3 regions of the Syntrophotalea acetylenivorans genome follow, and region 3 is predicted to be linked to each of the others. Evidence: predicted binding sites of a transcription regulator. Region 3 holds the regulator's gene; each other region holds the start of a gene.
What was found. The regulator HrcA, encoded in region 3, represses chaperone genes, less so after heat shock. The targets are predictions, from matches to a motif close to TGTTAGCACTCNNNNNNNNNGAGTGCTAACA.
Positions count from the first base shown of each region.

Region 1 (5,099 bases), 340 kb from region 3:
GTCGGTCATCAGCGCGTAGAGGTCATCCTTTACTGCCTGCAGGTCAAGTGTCTTGAATTCCTCGGCGTAGTTGAAATTTTCGCCCATTGGATTGGATAGGGAAGACTGCTGGTGCAGGATATTCAGGTCCAGCTGGTTTGGCCACCAGTCCCGGTTCGATGTGCCGCCGCCAGCAGTGGGTATGGCGGTTTTTCCCGTTACCGGGCATTTGCTTTCTTCGCTCATCTTCGGTTCCCTTTCGTTTTTGGGTTTGCACGGCTGCCATTTCATTTACGTGACTGGCGCTGTTTGCCCTTTAATCCGTCAAATTATCTACAGTCTGGCAGCTTAATCGGAAGCCACGAATAAACTGTATATAAATTCAAGACCATTTCAATGGACATTCTTAGCGATTTCACATCGGCTTTTGCTTTTTCCAGATTCGGCACTAAGAAAAAGCAAATAGTAATTATTACTATTTGCGGAATTTTAGAAAAAGTCAAGGTTACTTTTTCGGATTGTGGCGATTTTTGTTCTGGCAATCGTTACAGATCCCTCGAACCTCCACATGGACAGAGCCTATATTCCCAAGTTCTGTCACCTCTGCCGGGGCGACCAAGTTATTGAAGTTGTCGCTGTAAAAATCCCGTACTTTGCCACACTCTACGCAGATAAAGTGATGATGATGTTTGGTGTTCCCGTCAAATCGCATACTCTCGCCGGCGGCACTGACCCGTGAAATTATACCTTTCTGTTCAAAAAGGCGCAGGGTTCGGTAAACCGTATCCAGGGAGATGGCAGGAATTCGTTTTCTGACATTCCCGTAAATGGTTTCCGCGTTAGGGTGATTTTCTGTCGACATCAGTTCTCGATATATCTCGGTTCGCTGATGGGTAGGTTTAATGCCTAGTTCTCGACAGAATCCCATGAAATCATCGATGCAAATGTTGATATCGCTTTTGGTATCCAAGTTCTTCACAATTTATAAACCCTTGTTGAGATATATTCTCCTTCCGACAATATATCAGAATTTTTTGGTGTAATGTTAAAAGTCAAGAAACAGAATGTTTTGACAAAGGGTTTTTCCGGGAGCGTCATTAAAGTACATAAGGGATAAGCTCGAATAGGGACCGGCCTTTTTTTACCGGCTTCTCTTGATTCTATTCATTCAATCTATAGCTTTTGGGAGGCGATAAAGGGGTTGGTAACGCTTGCTATTTGCTGGCCCTCAACGACCATGGCGTGGCCTAAACCAAAAAAGCTCCCTGACGGGAGCTTTTTTGGTCTTGCTTGGGTGGTAAAAGGCTGGCGCTTGAGGCTCAGGCTGTGCGGACCTGAGGCAACAGCTCTTCCAGCACACTGAAAAACTCTTCCATGCTGGCCATAGTGGCATCGGCCATATGGGGAATGCGGAAAGTCTGGTTCTTGATCTTGCCGTAGCCGTTATCGATGGCGTAGCCTCGCTCTCCGGCCAGCTTTTTCAGCTGCTCAAGATCGGTGCGGCCGTCGTTGGTGCCGGCGGTCAGGGTCATAGAGGCGCAGGAGTCGGCGGCAAAGAGGCCAAAGCCTTGAGCGATAACCCAGTCGCGGGTGGCCTGGGCCATGCGGCGATGGCGGGCATAGCGGTTGTCCAGCCCCTCGGCGAACATCTTCTGCAGCTGATGGCGCAAGGCGAAGATCAGGCTGATGCAGGGGGTGCTTGGGGTGTTGTTCTTCAGGTCGTTCTTTTCGAACTCGATGAAGTCAAAGTAGTAACCGCGGTTGGGGGTGGTGCGGGCCTTGTCGAGAGCTTTGGGGCTGACGGCGAAGACCGCCAGACCCGGGGGCAGGCCGAAAGCCTTCTGTACGCCGGCCAGGCAGACGTCGATACCCAGAGCGGTAACATCGATGGGCACCGCGGTCATGGAGGAGACACTGTCAACGATGAAGGAGACCTCGGGATATTTGCGCATCACCTCGGCGATCTCTTCGAGGGGCGACATGACGCCGGTGCTGGTCTCGTTGTGCACCATGGTCATGGCATCGTATTTACCAGTCGCTAGAGCCTCGTCAACCATTGCCGCAGTGATCGGCTGGCCCCAGTCGGCGGTAAACAGATCGGCCTGCAGGCCACAGCGTTCGGTAACATTGTGCCACTTGTTGCTGAAGGCGCCGTTGGCAAAGCATGCGCAGCGCTTCTGTACCAGGTTGCGTACTGCACCTTCCATTACGCCAAAGGCGCTGGAGGTCGAGAGGAACACCGGGCCGGGGGCGTTTAACAGTTGCTTGAGGCCGGTGGTAACTTCGGCGTGCAGTTCCGCGTATTCTTTCATGCGGTGGCCGATCATCGGTGCGGTCATGGCTTCCATGACGTCCGGGCTGATTTGAACCGGTCCCGGAATGTAGAGTTTTTTGCTCATGTTAGGGGCTCCTTTATATTCAATAATTTGGTTAAAATCTAAAATGGCCAAATAAAAAACGCCTGGTCCCTATATATTTCTACTATAGGTGCCCAGGCGTACGGCTGTCGTGGTCTGTAGGTCTGCTCCCCGGTGGTAAACCCACCTTAGCGCCAGTTGCAGAAGACCGTCAAATTGTGTTTGTTATTCGGGTAAGTATCATATCCCTTTGCGGGCTGTCAAGATAATCCCCATGTCTTTTAAAGTTGAGGCGGCGGTAAAAAAATCCGGAGAAAAGCCTTGACAATAAAAGCCTGCTGCTTATATTTAGCTCTGCTGTTAGCACTCCCGCCATTTGAGTGCTAACGTGCGTTAGAGGAAGAGGCTTGGTTGGTAACTGAGCTTTTTTATTTTGGCTCGTAAACGTGCGCGGGCAGTCCCGCTGCAACTTTTAGTGACATCATTGAATCAGTGAAAGGAGTTTGACATGAACATCAGACCGTTGCGTGATCGCATCATCGTCGAAAGGGTAGAAGAGGAAACTACTACCGCCGGAGGCATCATTATTCCCGATTCCGCCAAGGAAAAGCCCCAGCAGGGCATTATCAAGGCCGTTGGCAAGGGCAAGGTGACTGAAGACGGCACCGTTCTGCCCATGGATGTGAAGGTTGGCGATCGGATCCTGTTCGGCAAGTATGCCGGCAGCGAAGTCAAGATCGACGGTATCGAATACCAGATCATGCGCGAAGAAGATATCCTCGGCGTGCTCGAATAAAGCTATACGATTTAATCCCTAAGAATTCAAAAGGAGATTTAAAGATATGTCCGCTAAAGAAATCAAATTCGGGCAAGAAGCCCGTAGCCTTATTCTCGACGGTGTCAACCAGCTGGCCAACGCGGTCAAGGTGACCCTCGGCCCCAAAGGGCGCAACGTCGTTATCGACAAGTCTTTCGGCGCTCCCCTGATCACCAAGGACGGCGTTTCCGTTGCCAAGGAAATCGAGCTGGAAGGCAAGTTTGAAAACATGGGCGCCCAGCTGGTCAAGGAAGTCGCTTCCAAGACTTCCGACGTCGCCGGTGACGGTACCACCACCGCTACCGTGCTGGCCCAGGGCATCTACTGCGAAGGCGTCAAGCTGGTTACCGCCGGTCACAACCCCATGGAAATCAAGCGGGGCATCGACAAGGCTGTTGAGGCCGCTGTCGCCCACCTGCAGGAGCTGTCCAAGCCCATCAAGGACCACAAGGAAATCGCTCAGGTTGGCACCATCTCCGCCAATAGCGATGCCACCATCGGCAACATCATCGCCGAGGCCATGGAGAAGGTCGGCAAGGAAGGCGTTATCACCGTTGAGGAAGCCAAGGCCATGGAGACCTCTTTGGAAACTGTGGAAGGCATGCAGTTCGATCGCGGCTACCTGTCTCCTTACTTCGTGACCGATCCTGAGCGTATGGAAGCGGTTATGGAGGACGCTCTGATCCTGATCCACGACAAGAAGATCAGCAACATGCGCGACATGGTCGGTGTTCTTGAAGCCGTGGCCAAGCAGGGCCGTCCGCTGCTCATCATCGCTGAAGACATCGAAGGCGAAGCGCTGGCTACCCTGGTTGTCAACAAACTGCGTGGTACCCTCAACGTTTCTGCCGTAAAGGCTCCTGGTTTCGGCGACCGCCGTAAGGCCATGCTCGAAGACATCGCTATCCTGACCGGTGGTACCGTGATCGCTGAAGAAGTAGGCCTGAAGCTCGAAGCGGCCACCATCGATCAGCTCGGCCACGCCAAGCGTATCGTCATCGACAAGGAAAACACCACCATCATCGACGGTGCCGGCGCCGAGTCCGATATCAACGCTCGCGTAGCTCAAATCCGTGCCCAGATCGAAGAGAGTACCAGCGACTACGACAAGGAAAAGCTCCAGGAGCGTCTTGCCAAGCTGGTCGGCGGTGTCGCCGTGGTCAAGGTCGGCGCTGCTACCGAAACCGAAATGAAAGAGAAGAAGGCCCGCGTCGAAGACGCCCTGCACGCTACCCGCGCTGCCGTTGAAGAAGGCATCGTCCCCGGTGGCGGCGTAGCTCTGATCCGCTGCATCGCCGCTCTGGAAGGTCTGGAGCTGGTGGGCGAGCAGAAGTTCGGCCTGAATATCGTACGCCGCGCTCTCGAAGAGCCCCTGCGTCAGATTTCCGCCAATGCTGGCATGGAAGGTTCCATCGTCGTCAACCAGGTGGCTGGCGAAAAGGGCTCCTACGGCTTCAACGCTGCCATCGACGAGTACTGCGACATGATCGAGGCCGGTATCATCGACCCGACCAAAGTGGTTCGCAGCGCCCTGCAAAATGCTTCTTCCGTGGCCGGCCTGATGCTGACCACCGAAGCTTGCGTTGCAGAACTGCCCAAGGCTGATGATGCCATGGGCGGCATGCCTGGCGGTATGCCCGGCGGCATGGGTGGCATGGGCGGCATGGGCGGCATGATGTAAGCGTCCCTGCTGGCTGAATAGATAGTAAGCAACACAAAAGCCCCCGGCTAGTCGCCGGGGGCTTTTTGCTTAGCCTTGTCTGAGGGGGCTTCGCTCATCCGGTTCGGTGAATGGGCAGAACTTGTTGGATTTTTTCAGAGGGCGTATACTGCTATGTGCCTGGTCTGAAGGCACCGGCTCGGGAAGCGAAGGAATCAGAGAATATGAGCAAAAAAAATAGGAAGAAAGACGATCGAAACCTTCTGGTGCCGCCGGATGGTGCCAG
Region 1 covers NZ_CP015519.1:2,646,118-2,651,216, forward strand. Annotated here, with positions in the region: gene katG (catalase/peroxidase HPI) at 1-225, opposite strand, end outside; gene A7E78_RS12110 (Fur family transcriptional regulator) at 485-907, opposite strand; gene A7E78_RS12115 (pyridoxal-phosphate-dependent aminotransferase family protein) at 1,299-2,378, opposite strand; ZMP/ZTP riboswitch at 2,462-2,548, opposite strand; gene groES (co-chaperone GroES) at 2,845-3,132, shown strand; gene groL (chaperonin GroEL) at 3,179-4,834, shown strand; partial or broken gene A7E78_RS12130 (epoxyqueuosine reductase QueH) at 5,038-5,099, shown strand, end outside.
Region 1: a site for HrcA is predicted at 2,695-2,725, ahead of groES (co-chaperone GroES). Genes of this name have one in related genera too.

Region 2 (5,099 bases), 470 kb from region 3:
CGCCAACCCGTACCCGCGGTCGGGCCAGATTCAACACTTCTTCGCCGCGCAACAAAGGGCGGGCGGTGGCTGTCAGCTTGAGGATCGAATAGTTGCCTACATCCTGTTCCAGATAACCGAGATGAATCAGCTGACGCAACAGGCTGCCCCAGGCCTCCTGGCTATGGTCGCGACCGATTCCGTAAGTCGATAGCTTATCGTGCCCCAGTTGCCCGACGCGCTGATTCTTTGCACCTCGCAACACGTCGATGACATGGCCGGCCCCGAAACGCTGACCGACCCGGAAGACGCAGGACAGAGCTTTTTGGGCATCTTCGGTAGCATCATAGAGTTCAGGGGGATCAAGGCAAATATCGCAATTGCCGCAATCGGCCTCCAATTGCTCGCCGAAATATCCAAGCAGCACACGCCGGCGACAGAGCTGCGCCTCGGCAAAAGCCACCATGGAATTAAGCTTATGCAGGTCGATGCGCTTCTGGCGCTCATTGCGGCCCTGTTCGATCAGTCCTCGACTGATGGCGATGTCGCCGTAGCCGAATAACAGCAGCGCCTCGGCCGGCAGCCCGTCGCGCCCGGCTCGGCCGGTCTCCTGGTAGTAACTTTCAATGTTTTTGGGCAGATCGTAATGGACCACGAAACGGACGTTGGACTTGTCGATCCCCATACCGAAAGCGACAGTCGCCACCACCACCTGCAGATCGTCCTGCAGAAACTCCTCCTGCACCCGCCGCCGCTCTTCATCACCAAGGCCGGCATGATAAGCCGCGGCGGATAATCCTGCCTGCTGAAGCTTTTTCGTTACCTCTTCGACCCGCTTGCGGCTTAGCGCATAGACAATACCGGACTGATTCTTCTGCCGACCGAGAAAGTCCATTAATTGGCGAGCCGGCTTACTCTTTTCCACCACCGAATAGCGAATATTAGGCCGGTCAAAGCCGGCGATAAAACTGGCGGCATTGTTCAAACCAAGGCGTTGCAGAATCTCTTCCCGGGTCTGGGCATCCGCCGTAGCCGTTAATGCGATCAACGGCACTTCGGGAAAAAGCATGCGCAAATTACCCAGCTGGACGTACTCCGGGCGGAAATCATGGCCCCATTGAGAGACGCAATGGGCCTCATCGATAGCGAATAGGGCCACTGGCACCTGCCGCAAGCGCTCCAGGAAGCCTTCACTCATCAATCGCTCTGGAGCGACATAGAGCAAGTCGAACTGACCGTCGTGGAGCTGTGCCAGAACCTGACGGGCCTCGGCGCTACGAAGCGATGAATTATAAAATGCCGCGCGGACGCCGTTGACCCGCAGGGCGTCGACCTGATCTTTCATCAGGCTGATCAAGGGAGAAACGACGATGGCGGTTCCAGGGCGATGCAATGCAGGCAACTGGTAACAGATCGACTTGCCACCACCTGTGGGCATCAACACAAAGGCACTCTGCCCGGCGATCAAGCCATCGACAATCTGCTGTTGAAAGGGGCGGAAGGATCGGTATCCGAAGACGCTATGCAGGGTATCCAGAGGATCCCGTTTCAATACTGACATTCACGACTCGCTAAAGGAAAGAAACCCGCTATCGCGGCCGTCGTTCAACGACCAACAGGGTCGGCGCAACTTGGCGGTTGGGCACGGAAAAATGCAATACATCCCAATATTCAGGCGGCAATCCGGCAAAGAGCTGCTGGACCTTTTCCGCTTCCGTGGCGCGCCCCGAAGGATCGACATAACAAATCACTGCCAGACGGCCACCGGGAAGGAGCAATTCAAGAGCTGCCCGCAATGCCGAAAGAGTCGAAGGGGACGCAGTGGCAAAAGCGGTGTCACTATCGGGCAAGCAACCGAGAGTAGCGATTATGGCAGGAACCGGTTCGCTCAGGTAACTGGTCAAACGGCTATGGCAATCGTGCACCAGATAAATGCCTGACTCCGCGTATGGTTCACCGGCCTTCAGGCTGCCGGACCGAATCTTTGCCCCCTGCTGCTCCAACAGGCTGGCCGTCGCCTGCAAAGCCTCTTCTTGAACATCGAAAGCCAGCACCCTGCCATGCTCGCCCACCAGTCGAAATAAAAAATCAGTATCCCGGCCGTTTCCGGCAGTAAGATCCACCGCCAGACCACCGGGCTGCAGAACCTCGGTCAGCAGGGCATGGGCCCAAGGTGCCATACGTAACAAACCAGCAGGAAGAGTCATGAACTAGCCCCTGAATAAAGAACACCCCGCCGCCGCAAGACATATCATCTTTGCGATAGCGGATCACGTGAGTATCTCCGGCATGAATCACGCCAGATCAGGCCACATTGAAGCCCCAACAAAACAATGGGGGCCGAATGGTCCTTCATTATCATATGCCCCTTGCAGATAGTCAACGCGCATCTGGTCGCACTTTGAAGCGGAAGCCGACCCTGCCACGTCAACACCTTCAACAGACTTCAAGCAAAGACCGAAGCACCATCAAAATGAATGTCGCAAGAGGAGTTAAAGGCAAGCAGATCTTTTTGCTTGCAACATTAAATATGATTTGCTATATGTATTAGCACTCTAAGCATCAGAGTGCTAACAAAACTCAAACAAAGTTCAATTCCAGGGAGGCCTTTTCAATGAGCACCCTCTACCTGCCCGTCGTTACCGACACCCTTGACCTATATATTGCCCAGATCAAAAAATTCGACCTGCTTAGCCGCGAAGAAGAATATCGCCTGGCTACGTCCTACAAAAACCATGGCAACCGGCAGTCCGCCCACCGTCTGATCTGTGCAAATCTTCGTTTCGTAGTCAAAATCGCACATGAATATCGAGGCTATGGGCTAAAAACTCTTGACCTTATTCAAGAGGGCAACATCGGCATGATGATGGCGTTGAGGAAATTCGATCCTGAGCGGGGACTTAAATTCATCACCTATGCCGTGTGGTGGATTCGGGCCTACATCAATAATTTCATCATGAAAAACTGGTCTCTGGTGAAAATCGGAACGACTCAGGCTCAGAAGAAACTCTTTTTCAAACTCAACCAGACCCGGCGCGCTCTGCGGCGTTTGACCGGCCGCGAAGAACCTCAGGATATTGCCAGTGAATTGGCGGTGCGCGACAACGAAGTCGAGGAAATGGCTCTGCGCATGGCCGCCCGGGACGCATCCCTCGACCTGAAACTAACAGAGGGCAGCGATTATACCTTGTTGGACTCTCTTGCTGATGAGCGCGAAAACCAGGAAACACTGCTCTTGGAACAGGAAGAAACTCAAGTTCTTTCCAACCAGGTGGAAGATGCACTGGCGGTACTCAAGGAACGAGAGCGTCACATCATTCAGCAACGCATCCTCTGCGATACTCCCCAGACCCTGCAAGAGCTCGCCGACCATTACAGTGTCAGTCGCGAGCGCATTCGTCAGATCGAAAAAGCCGCGCTAGAAAAACTCAAAGGGAAACTCGCCCTCACTCACAGTTGATCCCGCTTGTTGCCTTTCAGACAACGCCTGTTTGTTTGACAAACAACAGCAAATCCCTTAACCTCTACCGCAGCTTTTATCAATCATCCAATGTTGAGGTTCTAGATATATGAAACCGGCTTTTTTGTGTGTCTTACTGTCTTGTTTTTTTCTTGCGGCCTGCCTAGGCGGCGCCCCCCCCCAACCTAAAAGCGCTGAAGATTATTACCTCCAGGGCAAAACCCAATTCGATGACGGCAACTACATGGAAGCTGTCACCTCGCTGGAAAAAGCCCGAGAAATTTATGAATCGGCCGAGATTAACACCAAAGCCGAACTACTGCTGGCTGACACCCATTTTGCGGCAGAGGACTATCCCGAAGCTGCCAGCGCCTACGAAACTTTTCTCAAGCAGCATCCGGGACACCCTGAAACAGCCCGGGTATTGAGTCGCCTGGGCATGTCTTATTTCAATCAGGTTCTGGCCATTGACCGCGATCAGACGGCAACCCGTAACAGCATTGTCACCTTTGAAAGCCTGCAACGTCTCTACCCTGACGACTGGCGAGCCAAAGAAGCTCCGGAGATTATTCGCTATTGCCGTGACCATCTGGCCCAACACGAACTCTACGTCGGTCGCTTTTACCTTAAAACCGGTGAGCACCGTTCGGCCATCAACCGCCTGATCGCCATTTACGAAGACTTCCCGGATTTTTCGGGACTGGACCAGGTCGCTTTCTATCTTGGTCAAGCTTATCTGGACAACGGCCACCCTGCCCTGGCAGTAAAAACCCTGGAAAAAATGCTGCAGGATTATCCGGGCAGCGAATACTACGCCCAGGCAGAAAAACTGCTTCGGGAAGAACTCTGACTTCGCTTCACTAAGAAAACCGGGCTTATTTTCAGCCGGGTTTTCTCTTGACGTCCGTATACGGCACTTTTATAGTTCAGCATCACCGTAAACAACCCGCCGTATATTCCGGGCAGTTCTCCGGCATCAGACCCCATCGGGTCATTAACTCTCCCGTCGAAAGCCCTGGATATTCGCTCTGCCATTGCCCATAGTTGCGCAACCTGCGTAAAACTACTGGCTCGAAAACCTATGGCGACAGGGAAGCAGTCCGCATTATCAGATCAAGGAGTAGAATCATGTCCACCCTAGAAAGCCGAATCGGCTGCCCTATCCTGCGCAACCGGGTCAAAACTGTTGAAGAGGTCCTTCCGCTGTTCAAGGACGGCATGAACCTGGGATGGTCAGGCTTCACCCCCGTGGGTTACCCCAAGGCCATACCCAAGGCGCTAGCCAACCATGTCGAAGCCAACAACCTGCAAGGAAAGCTGCGCTTCAACCTGCTGGTCGGCGCTTCCGTCGGCACCGAAACGGAAGACCGCTGGGCATCCCTCGACATGATCTCCAGGCGCTGGCCCTACCAGAGCGGCAAGAACATTCAGAAAGGCATCAACAGCGGCCGCATTCTGATGAACGACAAACACCTCTCCATGTTCGCCCAAGACCTGCTTTACGGCTTTTACACCAAAGACCTGGGGGGCAAGCTCGATATCGGCATCATCGAGGCCTCGGCCATCACCCCCGAAGGCAACATCATTCTGGCCGGCTCCGTCGGCATCGCCAGCGAGATCATTCAGACTGCGGAACGACTGATCATCGAACTCAACACCG
Region 2 covers NZ_CP015519.1:2,784,482-2,789,580, reverse strand. Annotated here, with positions in the region: gene recQ (DNA helicase RecQ) at 1-1,540, opposite strand, end outside; gene mnmM (tRNA 5-(aminomethyl)-2-thiouridylate-methyltransferase MnmM) at 1,569-2,186, opposite strand; gene rpoH (RNA polymerase sigma factor RpoH) at 2,594-3,439, shown strand; gene A7E78_RS12755 (outer membrane protein assembly factor BamD) at 3,549-4,289, shown strand; gene A7E78_RS12750 (acetyl-CoA hydrolase/transferase C-terminal domain-containing protein) at 4,568-5,099, shown strand, end outside.
Region 2: a site for HrcA is predicted at 2,525-2,555, ahead of rpoH (RNA polymerase sigma factor RpoH). Genes of this name have one in related genera too.

Region 3 (5,099 bases):
CCTTCCATGGCTTTTTTCAAATCTTCGAGAGCCTGCTCGATATTCTTGCGGGTCTCCTCATCGATCTTATCAGCATGTTCCTTGAGGGATTTTTCAGTGGTATAGACCATGCCGTCAGCCTGATTGCGCACCTCGACGAGTTCTTTTTTATGTTTGTCCTCGTCGGCATGGGTCTCAGCGTCCTTGACCATCTTGTCGATTTCCTCGTCGCTGAGACCGGAAGAGGCAGTAATACGGATCGACTGCTCTTTGCCGGTGCCGAGATCCTTGGCGGAGACATGCAGGATGCCGTTGGCGTCGATGTCGAAAGTAACCTCGATCTGCGGCACACCGCGAGGCGCGGCCGGGATACCGACCAGCTCGAAACGGCCGATGGTCTTGTTGCCCTCGGCCATTTCCCGCTCGCCCTGCAGCACGTGCACCGACACCGCCGGCTGATTATCGGCCGCGGTGGAGAATATCTGGCTCTTCTTGCAGGGGATGGTGGTGTTCTTCTCGATGAGTTTGGTCATCACCCCACCGAGGGTTTCGATACCCAGGGACAGAGGGGAAACGTCCAGGAGCAGTACGTCTTTGACGTCACCCTTCAGAACGCCACCCTGAATCGCGGCGCCGATCGCAACCACTTCATCAGGATTAACGCCCTTGTTAGGTGCCTTGTTGAAGATTTCCTGCACCTTGCTCTGCACCGCCGGCATGCGGGTCATACCACCGACCAGCAGTACTTCGTCGATATCCGAGGCGGACAGTCCGGCATCCTTGAGCGCGGTGCGGCAGGGGCCGACCAGCTTGTCCAGCAGGCTGGCACAGATGCTTTCCAGCTTGGAGCGGGTCAGCTTGATGTTCATGTGCTTGGGGCCGGACTGATCAGCAGTGATAAAGGGCAGGTTGATATCGGTCTCCATGGAGCTGGAGAGCTCGCACTTGGCCTTTTCGCAGGCTTCCTTGAGGCGCTGCAGGGCCATCTTGTCACCCCGCAGGTCGATACCCTGGTCTTTTTTGAACTCGGCCGCCACATAGTCGATGATGTGCTGGTCGAAATCCTCGCCACCGAGGAAGGTATCGCCGTTGGTCGATTTGACTTCGAAAACACCATCACCCAATTCGAGGATAGAGATATCGAAGGTACCGCCACCGAGGTCAAAAACGGCGACCTTCTCTTCGCCCTTCTTGTCCATACCGTAGGCCAAAGAAGCGGCGGTCGGCTCGTTGATGATACGCAATACTTCGAGGCCGGCGATCTTGCCGGCGTCCTTGGTGGCTTGACGCTGGGAGTCGTTGAAGTAGGCCGGAACAGTAATAACCGCCTCGGTTACCGCCTCGCCCAGATAGTCCTCCGCGGTCTGCTTCATCTTCTGCAGGATCATGGCCGAAATTTCCGGCGGGCTGTATTTTTTGCCGCGGGCTTCGACCCAGGCATCGCCGTTGTCGGCGTTAATGATCTTAAAGGGGCTGATCTCGATATCCTTGCGTACCGCATCGCTGTCGAACTTGCGACCGACCAGACGCTTGATGGCGAACAGGGTATTTTCCGGGTTCGTTACTGCCTGGCGCTTCGCTTGCTGGCCAACCAGACGCTCACCGCTCTCGGAAAATGCTACCATGGACGGTGTGGTACGGGAACCTTCTGCATTGGCGATAACGATGGGCTCGCCACCTTCCATAACGGCAACACAGGAATTGGTGGTGCCGAGGTCTATACCGATTACTTTACCCATAACTTTATATCCTCCTTGGTGATGTTTTCTTTATATGGCTTAGCGTAAAATCAAAGGCCGGTTAATATTTAATCAATCCTTGGACGAGTCCGCCGGAGCTTTGGCAATCATTACCAGTGCCGGCCGCAACAGCCTGTCATTCAAGGTGTATCCCTTTTGCATTTCTTGCACTACGGTGTTCGGTGCATGTTCGGCGCTCTCCAACTGCCCCATCGCTTCGTGACAGTCGGGACTGAAGGTTTCGCCAATGGCTGCTACCGGGACGACGCCGAGGCGCTCGAGGGTCTTGCGGAACTGGTCGAGAGTCATCTGCACCCCTTCGAGAAGGCCGCCTTCCTGATCTTGCTCAGCATGGTCCACGGCCCGCTCCAGATTATCGAGGATCGGCAGCATATCGCGAAGCAGGTTCTCATTGGCAAAACGAGCCAAGTCCTCTTTTTCACGCTGCATGCGCTTGCGGTAATTCTCCAGCTCAGCCCGCTCCCGCAGATAGAGATCCCAATTCTTTTGAGCCTCGGCCTGACTTTCGGCCAGAACCTCTTCCGCAGAGGGCTCTGACTTTTCGGCTACAGACGCTTCCTCTTCTTGAGGCACCTGATTTACGGCCGCTGCTTTGTCCTGTTCTTGTTTCTTTTTCTGTGGCAAGGGCTTTTTCTCCTTTATCTTTTATTCCGATTCGCTATTTAAAATATCGCTGACCAGGCTGGCGGCATAGTCGACCAGAGGAATCACCATGGCATAAGGCATGCGCGTTGGTCCGATCACACCTAGAATGCCGGTCGTGCCGCGGCGGCTGGAATAACATGAGGTAACCAGACTACAACCTTCGATTTCGCTGTGGTTGTCGGCGCTGCCGATGAGAATCTGCACTCCCTCAACCTGCTGAGCCTTGTCGAGCAGCTCGACCAGCAGGCTTTTTTGATCAAAAGTCCGTAACAGGCGCTTCATGGTGGACAGATCGGCAAACTCCGGTTGCTCCAGAATATTACTCGCGCCTTCGACAAACACCTGCCCCCCCAGATCGAGCTGAAGCACATAGCTGGAAAGGAGCAAAGCCCGGCGTTGCAAACTGTCGAACAGAGCTTGTTCTTGAGCCATTTCGGAAGCTATACGGCTCTTGATTTCTTGAATGGACAGTCCGGAAAATTCCTGATTAAGGTAGTTTGTCACCTCATCCAGTTCGCCTTGGGTGAGGGGGACATCGACCTCTACCAATTTATGCTGCACAATGCCGGTCTGGGTGATAAAAACCACCAACACACGCTGCTCTGCCAATCGCACAAATTCGATACGGCGAAACACCGTCGAAGTAAAGCGCGGCACCATAACCAGACCGGTATAGTTGGAGGTAGCGGACAGAATACGTCCTGCTTCACGCAGCAGACCTTCGGTATCCAGTTCAGGAACCTGGCATTCCCGCCGCAGATGGTCCCGTACTTCGTGGCTCAGCTGCTGAACCCGCAGCAGACTAGCTACGTAAAAACGATACCCTTTGTCCGTCGGTATGCGTCCGGCGGAGGTATGGGGCGAATAAAGATAGCCGAGCTCTTCAAGATCGGCCATAACATTGCGCACTGATGCCGGCGACAGGTTGATGCCGGTTCGACGACTTAACGTCCGTGAGCCCACCGGTTCACCGGTAGTCGTATAGTCTTCGATGATCGCTTGCAGGATCAGTCGACTGCGTTCGCTCAGTTCTTCGCTCATCGCATCCACCCGCCCGTGTCTTGCCTCTTAGCAAAAGACACCTGCCAGGCCCCAAAAGAGATCCCGGCTGAAAAAAGTTCAAGCCGGAAAAACCCGGCCGATCCAACCTGTTAGCACTCATCCAAGCGGAGTGCTAACGGAGCACAACATAACAACGGGTATAGGCTTTGTCAAGGGAAAGGCAGGAGGAAAATAACTACTTTCAACCCGCCTTATTCATGGGGCTTTGTAGCGAAACCGGCAAGTGTGCGTGAGATCGAACCAAGCGCAGGCAATTGCCCTGCAGACGTACTTGCAGTACGTCGAAGCGCAACGAGCGAGCACGGCTTGAAATTGCGTGCTATTGCCTGTTGCAGCAGATGTCTTCATGAATAAGACGGGTTAAAGAAAAAAAGAGATGAAATGATCGAACAACAACCAACCCTGCAAATCGAATCTCCAGCGCCCTGCATCGAGGGTAAGACGCTGGCCGCAACGCCGCACAGCTTCAGGAAAAGCCTCGGCGACACCAAGACCGAACTGGCGAAAAAAATCTTTATCCGAAACCCCTTCCTGGCAACGCAAGCCCAAATAGAGGGTCTCCGCCATAGCCCCCTGTCGATCGAAAGTCTCCAGGGTCACCGCCGGGTCGCGCCCCTGCATAAGCCGTTGCCGGTAGCGATCCAGATCGGCGGGGACCTCCCGCCGCGTACCGTAACCAGCGGGAATAAAGGAGTGGGCTCCAGCGCCTACGGCAAAACAGGGTTGGCGACGCCAATAAGCAAGATTGTGACGACAGCGTCGGTCGGGGAGAGCATAATTGGAGATCTCGTAATGCTCAAAACCGGCGGCAGTGAGTTGTTCATGAACGGTAAGGTAAAGCTCCGGGAATTCATCCTCATCCGGCAACGCCAGTGCTCCTCGAAGCCTCCGTTGCTCAAAGGGAGTTCCCGCCTCCACAGTCAAACCATAACAAGACATGTGATCCGGCTGTAACTGCAACAGAGCGTCAAGATCCTGTAGTAATTCCTTCCGGCCCTGGTTAGGCAAACCGAACATCAGATCGCAACCAACGTTCTCAAAACCGACCTGCCGGGCCCAGGTCACGACCTGAACGGCCTCCTTGGCCGAATGACCGCGCCCCAAAAGCTGCAAAGCGTCGTCTTGCAAAGACTGCACGCCAAAGGACAGACGGTTAACTCCGGCATCCCGGTAACCCTGCAGACTGGCCGCATCGACCGTGCCCGGATTGGCCTCCAGAGAGATCTCGGCATTGGCGCTTAAACCCGCCGTGTACCGGATGCGGTCGAGGATAGCGGCCACCTGGCGAGGAGCCAACAGCGAGGGGGTGCCGCCGCCGAAAAAGACCGTTGCCAGCGGGGCGGTAAAAACTTGCCGCCGGTTCAGCCAGGCCAGTTGCTGCAACAGCAGTTTGACATAGCCGTCCAACTGGGCCTGGTTGCCGACAACCGAATAGAAATCGCAGTAGGGGCATTTGCTGCGACAGAAGGGCACATGCAGATAGAGGGAGGGACCTTGAGGTTCTTGGTTTGCCACTGGGATCATTACCCACGCCGGCAGGCTGTTGAAAAACAGCCTGTGGAGTCCATGGAAAGGCGAATATAATCGAGGACAGGTTATTAAGTCCTTGATTTGGTGAACACGACGGAAGTTTTACTTGCGGCTTGCGATGTT
Region 3 covers NZ_CP015519.1:2,311,068-2,316,166, reverse strand. Annotated here, with positions in the region: gene dnaK (molecular chaperone DnaK) at 1-1,718, opposite strand, end outside; gene grpE (nucleotide exchange factor GrpE) at 1,791-2,363, opposite strand; gene hrcA (heat-inducible transcriptional repressor HrcA) at 2,385-3,425, opposite strand; gene hemW (radical SAM family heme chaperone HemW) at 3,807-4,961, opposite strand.